Shimia isoporae: one gene and its partners. The main gene of each other region encodes a partner of the protein of the gene in region 3 in a complex. Links are inferred from orthologs where the notes say so. Each region holds a gene or a part of one and is shown on either strand. Other genes may lie near its edges.

The links. Proteins that work in one complex are often made in the same cells at the same time.
Region 1: the proteins of dnaN (region 3) and BXY66_RS18250 are in contact, whole or in part, in a solved structure (PDB 1OK7), measured with the Escherichia coli proteins. The link is inferred for Shimia isoporae from one-to-one orthologs.
Region 2: the proteins of dnaN (region 3) and BXY66_RS01390 are in contact, whole or in part, in a cryo-EM structure (PDB 8GIZ), measured with the Escherichia coli proteins. The link is inferred for Shimia isoporae from one-to-one orthologs.

The regions. Positions count from the first base shown.
Region 1 is NZ_SMGR01000004.1:274,378-278,253, reverse strand. What follows is about bases 867-3,845. They hold BXY66_RS18250 (DNA polymerase IV), read left to right. Parts: upstream 867-1,718; coding sequence 1,719-2,972; downstream 2,973-3,845. Other genes in these bases: BXY66_RS18245 (cation efflux transmembrane domain-containing protein), read right to left, coding at 2,986-3,845; BXY66_RS18255 (NUDIX hydrolase), read right to left, coding at 1,265-1,693; pyrF (orotidine-5'-phosphate decarboxylase), read left to right, coding at 867-1,264. Also shown: BXY66_RS18265 (methyltransferase), read left to right, coding at 1-473; more of pyrF, read left to right, coding at 545-866; more of BXY66_RS18245, read right to left, coding at 3,846-3,876. UniProt on the Escherichia coli protein: Poorly processive, error-prone DNA polymerase involved in translesion repair and untargeted mutagenesis. Copies undamaged DNA at stalled replication forks, which arise in vivo from mismatched or misaligned primer ends.
Region 2 is NZ_SMGR01000001.1:271,538-275,433, forward strand. What follows is about bases 32-3,030. They hold BXY66_RS01390 (DNA polymerase III subunit delta'), read right to left. Parts: upstream 2,106-3,030; coding sequence 957-2,105; downstream 32-956. Other genes in these bases: BXY66_RS01380 (MBL fold metallo-hydrolase), read right to left, coding at 32-135; BXY66_RS01385 (TatD family hydrolase), read right to left, coding at 132-938; tmk (dTMP kinase), read right to left, coding at 2,102-2,740; BXY66_RS01400 (D-alanyl-D-alanine carboxypeptidase family protein), read right to left, coding at 2,737-3,030. In the rest of the region: more of BXY66_RS01380, read right to left, coding at 1-31; more of BXY66_RS01400, read right to left, coding at 3,031-3,896. UniProt on the Escherichia coli protein: Part of the beta sliding clamp loading complex, which hydrolyzes ATP to load the beta clamp onto primed DNA to form the DNA replication pre-initiation complex.
Region 3 is NZ_SMGR01000002.1:458,447-461,391, reverse strand. It holds dnaN (DNA polymerase III subunit beta), read right to left. Parts: upstream 2,060-2,945; coding sequence 941-2,059; downstream 1-940. Other genes in the region: dnaA (chromosomal replication initiator protein DnaA), read right to left, coding at 2,235-2,945; recF (DNA replication/repair protein RecF), read right to left, coding at 1-876. UniProt on the Escherichia coli protein: Confers DNA tethering and processivity to DNA polymerases and other proteins. Acts as a clamp, forming a ring around DNA (a reaction catalyzed by the clamp-loading complex) which diffuses in an ATP-independent manner freely and bidirectionally along dsDNA.

The DNA of each region.
Region 1 (3,876 bases), on a different replicon or contig from region 3:
AACTTCATCGAGCACTGTTGTCGCGCATTTTGGGAGAGCGGGACCTCGAAATCTGGACGCGAATTTTTCTACCGCTGCTTGTCGCCAGACCGGTAACCGTGATCCTGACTGGGTGGGCCGACGATACTTCCTTGAACGAACCTCGATGGGCCGAATGGTTGGTTGGCGTGGCGTTCATCGGTCTTGCTGGGTGGGTCATGCATTCCGTATTCAAGTATTTCACAATTCGCCGCGCAGTCGGAGGTGACCACTTCCGGGATGAAATTGTCAGGATGCCAATGGTCAGCGAAGGCGCGTTCAAGTTCACCAGCAACGCAATGTACGGCCTCGCGTTTCTCGGTATGTGGGGGATTGCACTGGTGTTCGACAGCTGGAACGCTCTGGTCGTGGCCTTTTTCCAACATTGCTATATCTGGGTTCACTGGTATTGCACCGAGAAGCCCGACATGGAGTGGCTGTATGGAAACCGCTGAGGGTTGCGAGCGAGACTTGCCGACAGTATTGAACCGTCAAGTTTCCCCAGCGCCAGCAACGGAGTTTTCCAATGACCGCAGATGACCGCCTGATCGTCGCCTTAGATGTACCCAACGCCCTGGAGGGATTGAAGCTGGCCGAAACGATTGGCGATGCGGTGTCTTTCTACAAAATTGGCCTCGGGATGCTGACAGGTGGTGGGCTGGCTTTGGCCAATGAGTTGAAGGATGAACACGGGAAGAAAATCTTCCTTGATATGAAGCTCTTCGATATTGGCGCGACAGTCGAAGCCGCAGTTCGTGGACTGGCCCAGTTTGACCTGGATTTCCTTACCGTGCATGGCGATCCGCATGTGGTGAAAGCCGCCAAAGAAGGCGCAGCGGGTAGCAACCTGAAGATTTTGGGTGTGACCATTCTGACGTCGTTGGACCGCAACGATCTGGACGGATGCCTGATAAAGGACGGCGATGTAAAAGATCTGGTGATCGAACGTGCGGGCAATGCATTCAATGCTGGTGCAGACGGCGTTATCGCCTCGCCGCAAGAGGCTGCTTTGATTCGTGCGCTGCCAGAGAGTGAAGGACGTTTGATTGTGACCCCCGGGGTGCGCCCTGCCGGAGCCGATCTTGGCGATCAGAAACGCGTCGCGACACCCGCCAACGCTGTAGCCGACGGCGTGGACCATATTGTAGTCGGTCGTCCGGTGTGGAGATCTCCGGACCCCCGCGCTGCTGCGCAAGCTATTGTGGCGGAGATGTCTTCGGTACAGGCAAAACAACCCAACCGCTGATCAGGCAGCCAGATAGTCCGCCAGCCGGGTTTGGAAATGGGGGATGCCGCGAGAATGCGTCAGGTATTCTCGAGGCGTCATCAATCGCCAACTTTGTCCTTCTTCTCCCAGATGGATGGCCGAGATGCTTGCCGCCGGCAGCGTTGCAGCGAAAAACCATGTGAAGTGATTCTCGCGATGGTAAAGCTTCGCCCACTCAAGCGCCGACGGGGTCAGTTCAATACCCACTTCTTCACGGGTTTCCCGCAGTGTACATTCTACTGCGTTTTCGCCGCCTTCTCGTCCACCACCGGGAAAATCCCAATAATTTGGCCACGGGATGGACGGGTTGTTGTCGCGCAGCAGAGTGACGAGCTTTCCGCCCGCAAACAGCATGAGCTTTGTTCCGCGAAACGATCTGTCGGTCCAGGCCGCAGCTGTTATACTCATTGCTCAATCACCAAAGATCGCTCCGATGCCGTCACTCTGCCGCGACTGTCTTAAGACTTTGGAAACCGGACCACGCTGTCCGGCCTGCGGCAGCATGCGCGTTACCAGTCACCCCGAGCTTTTTTCTCTCTCCATTGCACATATGGATTGTGATGCATTTTACGCCAGTGTCGAGAAGAGAGATAACCCTGAGCTGATCGATAAACCCGTCATAATCGGTGGCGGAAAAAGAGGGGTGGTTTCCACAGCCTGCTATGTGGCGAGAATTCGAGGCGTTCGGTCTGCGATGCCAATGTTTCAGGCCCTTAAACTATGCCCTGACGCGGTGGTCATCAAACCGCGCATGTCGGTGTACGCCGAAATTAGTCGCGACATCCGCAAGATGATGGACGAAATGACGCCTGTGATCGAACCGTTGTCACTGGATGAAGCCTTTATGGACTTAACGGGAACCGAGCGCCTGCATGGTGTACCCCCTGCGGTCATGCTGGCCCAATTGGTGAAGCGCATGAAGGATGAACTGGGGATCACGGGTTCCATCGGGCTGAGTCACAACAAGTTCTTGGCAAAGGTCGCCAGCGATCTGGACAAGCCACGCGGGTTTTCCGTGATCGGCGCCGCAGAAACAGAGGACTTCTTGCGCGATAAGCCTGTTCGGTTGATTTGGGGGATCGGCCCCGTCGCGCAAGAAAGTCTCGAACGCGCAGGGATCAGGACGTTTACCGACCTGCTTCGCTGGGAGCAGGAAGACCTTATCGCGCGGTTCGGCAATATGGGCTACCGATTGTGGCACCTCGCCAGAGGGATGGACAAACGTCGGGTTTCATCAAGCACACCAATGAAGAGCATCAGCAACGAAACCACCTTTTTCGAGGATACGGCCAACACGGATGTTCTGGACGGGCATATTTGGCGAATGGCCGAAAAAGTTTCAGACAGAGCCAAGGCCAAGGACCTCGCCGGACGTGTAGTGACGCTTAAACTCAAGCGGGCGAACCACAGTTCGATCAGCCGTCGCGTGAGCCTTCGCGATGCGACACAGATGGCGGACACACTTTACCGGACAGCGAGGGGACTATTTGATCAGGTGGGTGATGAAGGCCCTTATCGTCTTTTGGGCGTAGGGCTTGCCGACCTCGTACCATCAGAACAGGCCGACCTGTCTGGCGACTTGCTGGATCCGAGGGCAGAGCAACGGGCGAAAGCCGAGCGGGCGACCGACGAAATTCGCAAGCGGTTCGGCTCTGACGCCATCCTGAAGGGTCGCTCGATGCGGTGATGCCTTCTTGGAATCAGTCAGGCACCATGCCGTCCGGCCAGCTGCGCGGAAACTCGGAGATACAAAGCATCACATCAGAATTGGGAAGCACCTTTTTGACATCAGCAATCAGCGCAATGTTCAAAGCGTCGATTTCCTGTGCGGTGATGGCTTGTCTGGGATTGCAGTAAACACTGACAAGATAGGTCCGCCCGAGTTTCACCACGGACAGGTCCGTCATCTCACCCGGCGCAGCCTCCATTCTGTCACGGATTGCACGACGCACCTTGGCAATCACATCTGGTCGCGCTGTGACGCCGAGAAGCTCGCCAACCCCGCCCAACATTTCCCGCCAGATTTGCCAGATTGATCCTGCACATAAAACAATAACCACAATGCTGTCGCCGATGGGTGCGATAGGCGCTAAGACACCGTCTCCGAGAAGGAAGATGATTCCGAGACCGGCAAATGTGCCAAATGTAAGCGCGCCATCCACGGCCGCTGCTTTGGATTCAAGGCGCAGGATTTCGCTGTTTTTGCCTGTTCTCTTCCACGTCCTGTGATGAAGGGCCCAAAGTCCAAAACACGTCGCCCCAACAACGACGAAGTAGACGAACATGGGTGCGTAGTGCAACTCGGCGACAGGCTCACCAGAGAGATAGTTAGCAATATTCATCCCTGCAGATCCGGCCGCGAAAAGAATCAGGCCGATCAGCGACAACGACCGGAAGGTTACGAAAACCGCCTCGTCCGCAGCGTAGCCGAGCGGGCGAAATCGGTCGGGCGCGGCGCCAGCGTTGAGACTGATTTTGCGACCGATCAGAGCGGATGTGAAACCGATCAGAGAGAACATGCCATCCATCAGGATCGCGGTGGAGTTTGAAAGTACGGCAGCGGCGACGCCCGCGACGCCCATGAAGACGCT
Region 2 (3,896 bases), on a different replicon or contig from region 3:
CTCGATCAGCATTGAGCAGCGGCGGCGACGGTTTTTCGGGTTGTCAGGATCACAGTCCCCCCAATGGCCGCCAAGCCGTGGAACGCCGCCCGAACTGCCGCAGCCGAGGATCGTGAAGGTCAGTTTTGCGCTCATGCGGCGGCCGCTTTCAGCTTGGCCTTTGAGAACAGGCGGTCGAAGTTGGCCTGTGTCTGGACGGCGAAGTCGGCATACTCCATACCGAAGACTTCCGCGCCGACACGCGCGGTTTTTTCAACGTATGAAGGTTCGTTGCGTTTGCCGCGGTACGGCGGTGGTGCCAAGTAGGGCGCATCGGTTTCGACCAGGACGCGGTCGACCGGTGCGCTTGCAAAGATGTCGCGGACCTCCTGCGAGCGGGGGAAGGCGGCAATACCAGACATTGACAGGTAAAAGCCGAGATCCAGCATATTGCGGGCCAGTTCCGGACCGGAGCTGTAGCAGTGCATTACGCAAGAGTAGGCGCCCTTGTTGAATTCGTCTGTGAGTATCGCAGTCATGTCGTCGTCTGCATCGCGGCTATGGATGATCAGCGGAAGCCCGGTTTCGCGGGCGGCCTCACAATGTACGCGCAACGAGGTCTGCTGGATTTCCTTGCTGTCGGCCGTGTAGTGGTAGTCCAGCCCTGTTTCGCCAATGCCAACAAACTTGGGGTGCTGCGCAAGTGCTACCAATTCGTCCACCGTGGCGAGCGGTTCATCAGCGGCACTCATCGGATGGGTGCCAGCAGCATAAAAAACCGGGTCGTAGGTTTCCGCGATAGCACGCACACTCGGTTCGTTTTTTAGCCGTGTGCAGATCGTGACCATACGGGTGACGCCGAAGTCTGCGGCGCGTGCGATGAATTCGTCCAGTTTGCCGTCAAAATCGGGGAAGTCGAGATGGCAGTGGCTGTCAGTGATCTGCGGGTAGTCTGTCATGGTGCCCTCAGGCAGCGCCTAGGCGCTGGCGGTTTTCTGAATCTTGAAAACCGTATCAAGCACCAAGGCGGCAGGGTCAAGGTTGACCGCTTTACCATGACGTGTGCGGTCCGTGATTTCCTGCGCCAGATTGGCCCAGGCGCGCGCTTTGTGTGCATCCGGCGACAGGCGCATCAAGAGTTCGGCTTCGCCTTGAACTATTTCGGTAACAGGAGGCGTGCCCAACGCACCGGTGCGGGCAATTCGGGATACAAAGACGTCCAGCAACGTCAGGAGCAGGTCAAAATGCGCGTCAGCACCGCGGGCAGCAGCGCCTTCGGCGAGCTTTAGGGCACGTTGCCGGTCAAACTGGGGCATAGAAGCAAAGAGCGCGGCCAGTTCCTGATAAATTGACAGACCACCCAGTTGGGTGATGCGCAACGCTTCTCCGACTGACCCTGCGGACAATTCTGCAAGCGCAGGGGTTTCATCGGCGGCGTGGCCTGCTTGTTCCATCGCAGCATGCATGTCTTCCGGCGACAACGGATGGAACCGCAACTCGCGACAACGAGACCGAATGGTTGGCAGGAGCCGGGAGGGTTGATGTGAAATCAGCAACATCGTTGTGCGGTCTGGTGGCTCCTCCAACATTTTGAGGAGCGCGTTTGCGGCGTTGACGTTCATCTCATCAGCGCTGTCGACAATCACCACACGGCGCCCACCGTCGGTCGCTGACATGTGCAGAAAGGATGCCATTTCCCGGACTTCGTTGACTCGGATGTCCGCCGCAAACTTGCCCTCTTGCCGCGATTTCTCCCGAGCGCTGTCTGTGCTGCCAGCGAAGCCGCGACGCAAAAGGAACAGCCCCGGTTCGGAGAGAGCTATAATACGGTGCGCAACAGGGTGATCCGGGTCGATTGACAGGCTGTCATGGGGTTGAGGCTCACCGAACAGTCCGCCGCCATCCTCAACTGGCTGGGTTAGGAGGAAACGGGCAATCCGCCACGCCATTGTAGCCTTGCCGACACCCTGTGGTCCCGTAAGCAACCACCCATGATGCAAACGGCCTGAATTAACCGCTGTCAGAAAATTCATCTCGGCTTGGGATTGTCCGAAAAGCTGATCAGTTTCGCGTGGGTGCGGGGCTCCGGGAACCCGATCGGGTTCTGGCGTGGTTTCATCACTCACGACAAGTGCTCCGCCAGGGCTTCCATGACACGAGTTGCCACTTCCTCCGGGGTGCCGGCGCCATTCAGCACACGAAAGCGGTCAGCGTACTCGCGAGACAAGGCAAGGAAGCCAGAACGCATCTGGTCTTGAAGCGCCTGACCGAAATCCTCGAAACGCTCCTCTGCGGTTTGACGGGATTTGGCACGGGACAGCCCCTCGGCAGGGTCCATGTCGATCAAAATGGTGAGGTCAGGTTCGCGGCCGATCATCAGATCGTGCAATTGGTCTACGACGTTGCGGAGATCGCCGCGCGACAATCCCTGATACATGCGTGTGCTGTCGGCGAAACGGTCGCAGATGACAATTTTTCCCGCAGCGAGAGCCGGCAGGATGGTGCGTTCAAGGTGGTCCCGCCGCGCGGCAGTAAATAAAAGGATCTCTGTCTCGGCGGACCAACGGTCGGGATCGCCCTCAAGCACCAGAGCACGGATTTCCTCGGCCCCTTTGGAGCCGCCAGGTTCGCGGGTCAACACAACCTCATGCCCCTCGGCGATCAGGTGATCTGCAAGCATGCGCGCCTGGGTGGACTTACCCGATCCGTCGATGCCCTCAAAGGTGATGAAGTGTCCGCCGGTTACGGTGTTTGTCGTCACTGGCTGGCCTCTGTGCCGGTCTCAGACGCGGTAAATTGGGTAAAAAGAGTGCTCATGGCGGTGCTGACGCGCACACCAAAGCCGCCTTCGGCTACATCAGCTTCTGCCACCAGGGGAATGCGCATCTGCGGTAGATCCTCTGGCATCAGGACAAGCTCCGCCAGTTGATCGCCCTTGGCGATAGGGGCCTCAAGCGGACCGTTGTAAATGACTTCGCCTTTGACTTTGCCTTGCGCCAGAACAGGGAGAAGCACATCGATGTCCTTAGCCGGTACGAGACCCACCCGCTGGTCTTTGCCCATCCAGACATTGGCTTCGGCAATCCGCTGGCCTTCCCGCGCTAACGTGGTTTCGGAGAACTGGCGGAAAGCCCAGCTCACAATTTGTTCTGAAACTTCGGCGCGTTCCTTTTCGCTGGACAGGCCCGAAATGGCGAAGATGACACGACGGTTGCCTTGTTTTGCGGACCCGACAAGTCCGTAGCCTGCTTCCTGTGTGTGGCCGGTTTTCAAGCCATCTGCCCCGATATCGAGCTTCAGCAACGGGTTGCGGTTGCGGGTGTTTGATGGCGCGCGGCCGTCAAACGCAAACTCGGTTTCCGCGAACATGGGGTAAAATTCCGGAAACTCGGTGATCAGATGGTTCGCGAGCAGCGCAAGGTCGCGCATCGACATGACGTGGCCCGGTGCAGGCCAGCCGTTGGAGTTGGCGAAGGTCGAATTGGTCATGCCAAGTTGGCGGGCCCGGCGGGTCATCAGGCGAGCAAAGCCAGCCTCGGTGCCGTCGGGGCTAAGCGTTTCGGCTATCACGGCACACGCGTCGTTGCCTGACAAAACGATGATACCGCGCAGAAGGTCGGAGACCGTCACGCGGTCGGTGGTGTCCAGAAACATGGTTGAGCCGCCGTAGCTCATGGCGTGCTGGCTGACGGGTAAGGTTTCCTGCATTGACAGACGACCGTCGCGGACCGCTTCGAACGCCATGTACAACGTCATCAATTTGGACATGGACGCGGGCGGGATGGCATCGTCAGCGTTTTTCGCCAGAAGAACAGTGCCGGTTGTTTGATCTACGACATAGGCGGCTCGGGCCTTTGTTTCAAAGGCTTGCGCCTGCACCGCAGTCAACAGAAGGGCCAAGCCGAGAGACAGAAATC
Region 3 (2,945 bases):
GCGTGCATTGGCGAGAATTAGGCTGACAAGCAGAGCTTTTTGTTCGCCGGTGGAACAGTCCTTGGCCGGGACACCCTTGGCGGCGTAGGCACCTTTCAGATCAGAACGGTGCGGGCCAACCAGCGTGCGGCCGGCGGCGATGTCGCGGAACCGACTCTCGGCGAATGCTTCGCGCAGGTCTTCTGCGGAGTCAGGCATCGTGCCCTCCGATTGCATCAGATCGAGTTCCGCCACCGGAAAGGCTGTTTCAGCCTGCTTCTGGGCTTCTGACAATCGGGAAAGAGCCTGAGAGCGCGCCTCGTGGATTTGGGCGCCGCTTTCGGCCATTTGTTTTTCAAGAGCGGCGTACCAATGCGCGTCGGTGACCTGGTCTTTCAAAAGCCGGTTACGTTCCCGCATGGCCTTTTCATAGGACAAAGATGCTTCAGCATGTTCGGGGAAAAAGCTGAGCGTCGTACGATCCAGAAACCGGCGGCGGCCTTCGGCGCCCTCGATCCACAGCCGGTCCATGGACGGGATGAGCCAGAGCACCCGCGCAATACGCGCGAGTTGCGTCTGCGGTGCGGCCTTACCATCGATCTGGATTTGCCGCGCGCTGCCGTTTTCAGAGCGGATGTCGACTTCGTAGGTCTGGCCATTGGTACTCAGATGTCCTGCGAGTTTCCACCCAATAGCTTCGGGCCGGCGGGTCATGTCCTCGGCGCTGGCCCTGCGCAGGCCCCGTCCGGGTGAAAATAGGGAGACCGCCTCCAGAATATTTGTCTTGCCCGCGCCATTGGGTCCGAAGATGGCCACTGGTCGGCCATCCGTTTCCAGCGTGCCCTTTTTGTGAGAGCGAAAATGGCTAAGGGTGAGGCGGCTCAAGGCGAGAGTCATTGTACGGCTCGCGCGTGGCCCGGTCTTTCGACCGGGCTATTGAATGCAAAACTTAGGGCGTCGATCACACGCGCATCGGCATGACAACGTAAACGGCGGAGGTGTCATTGCCTTCGCGCATCAAGGTCGGGTCGCCTGCGGAATTGAACATGAAGACAGCGTTCTCACGGTCCACCTGTGAGGCGATCTCGAGAAGGTATTTTGCGTTGAAGCCGATTTCGAGGCGCTCGTCGCCATAGGCCACCGCGAGTTCTTCCTCGGCAGCACCGCTGTCGGGCGAATTCACCGAAAGCACCAGACGGTCTTCATCCAGCTGCAGTTTTACCGCGCGGGAGCGCTCCGAGGATACGGTTGCCACACGGTCCACCGCCTGCGCGAACTCAGAGGCGTCCACTTCCAATTTGCGGGTGTTGCCCTGCGGAATAACGCGCGTGTAGTCGGGGAAGGTGCCATCGATCACTTTGGAGGTCAGCGTGATGTTCGGGGTGGCAAAGCGGACCTTGGTTTCGCTGACCGATACCGCGATTTCCATATCGTCATCGTCCAACAGCTTGCGCAACTCGCCTACGGTTTTGCGAGGCACAATCACGCCGGGCATTTCCGCGGCGCCGTCTGGCAGGTCGGCGTCGATGCGAGCCAGGCGGTGGCCGTCGGTTGCGACACAGCGCAGAGCCTTGCCGCCCTCGCTGTCGGCGATGTGCATGTACACGCCGTTGAGGTAATAGCGCGTCTCTTCGGTAGAGATCGCAAATTTGGATTTGTCGAACAGGCGGCGCAGTACCGGTGCCGGCGCCGAAAAGTTCGACGAGTATTCGGAGGTCGCCATCACCGGGAAGTCTTCGCGGGGCAGAGTGGCGAGAGAGAAGTTCGAACGACCCGCTTCGACAGTGAGGCGCCCGGATGCGCCATCATCAGTCAGGGTCACCAGAGCGCCGTCCGGCAACTTACGTACGATTTCATGCAGAGTGGTGGCTGCAACAGTGGTTGCACCGGGACGTTCGACCATCGCAGCGGCCTTGTCCACGACTTCGATATCAAGGTCTGTGGCGCGGAATTGGGCTGTGTCGCCTTCGGCTTCGATCAGGACGTTCGCCAGAATTGGAATGGTGTTGCGGCGTTCCACAACCGACTGCGCCTGGCTTACCGCCTTGAGCAGTACGCTGCGTTCGATACTGATTTTCATCCCATCGTCCTCTCGATTGCCGGGAGGGAGACACTAGCGGTTTCCCCTTTCGGCGCAAGCTTTTTTGCCTTTGTCTGCCACTTCGGGAGAGGCGTCAAGGTTGTGGACCAAATATAGAACGCCGCATCCCGAAGGACGCGGCGTTTTGATCACGAAATCGGTGAAAGCAGGTCGCTCAGGCCTCGAGCGCACGACGCAGAAGTTCCAGATCGTCGCTGATCTGCGCGTCCTGTGTGCGAAGCTCCTCAACGCGTTTCACACCGTGCATCACCGTGGTGTGGTCGCGGCCGCCAAAGCGGCGTCCGATCTCGGGCAGGCTGCGCGAGGTTAGCTGTTTACAGAGATACATAGCGATCTGGCGTGGGCGGGCAAAAGTACGCACGCGCTTGGGACCGATCATGTCCGACAGACGGATATTGTAATGCTCGGCGACCTTGCGCTGGATCTCCTCGACCGAGATCTTGCGCTCGGATGCGCGCAACACGTCCGAGAGACAGTCCTGTGTGAGTTCCATTGTGATTTCACGTCCCACGAGCGAGGCGAACGCAAAGAGGCGGGTAAGGGCGCCCTCGAGGACACGCACATTGGTAGAGATGCGGTGAGCAAGGAATTCCAGCACGCCGTCGGCCAATTGCAGATCCGGGTACTGAGCGCGGTAGCTGTCAACTTTTGACTGCAGGATGCCAAGGCGGAGCTCATAGTCAGTCGGATGTAAATCCACGACTAGACCGCATTGCAAACGGCTCTTGATGCGCTCTTCGAGATCTTTGATCTCGCCTGGTGCACGGTCGGCGGAAATGATGATCTGTTTGTTCTGGTCCACGAGCGCGTTGAACGTGTGGAAGAACTCTTCCTGTGTGCTGTCCTTGCCGGCGATGAATTGCAC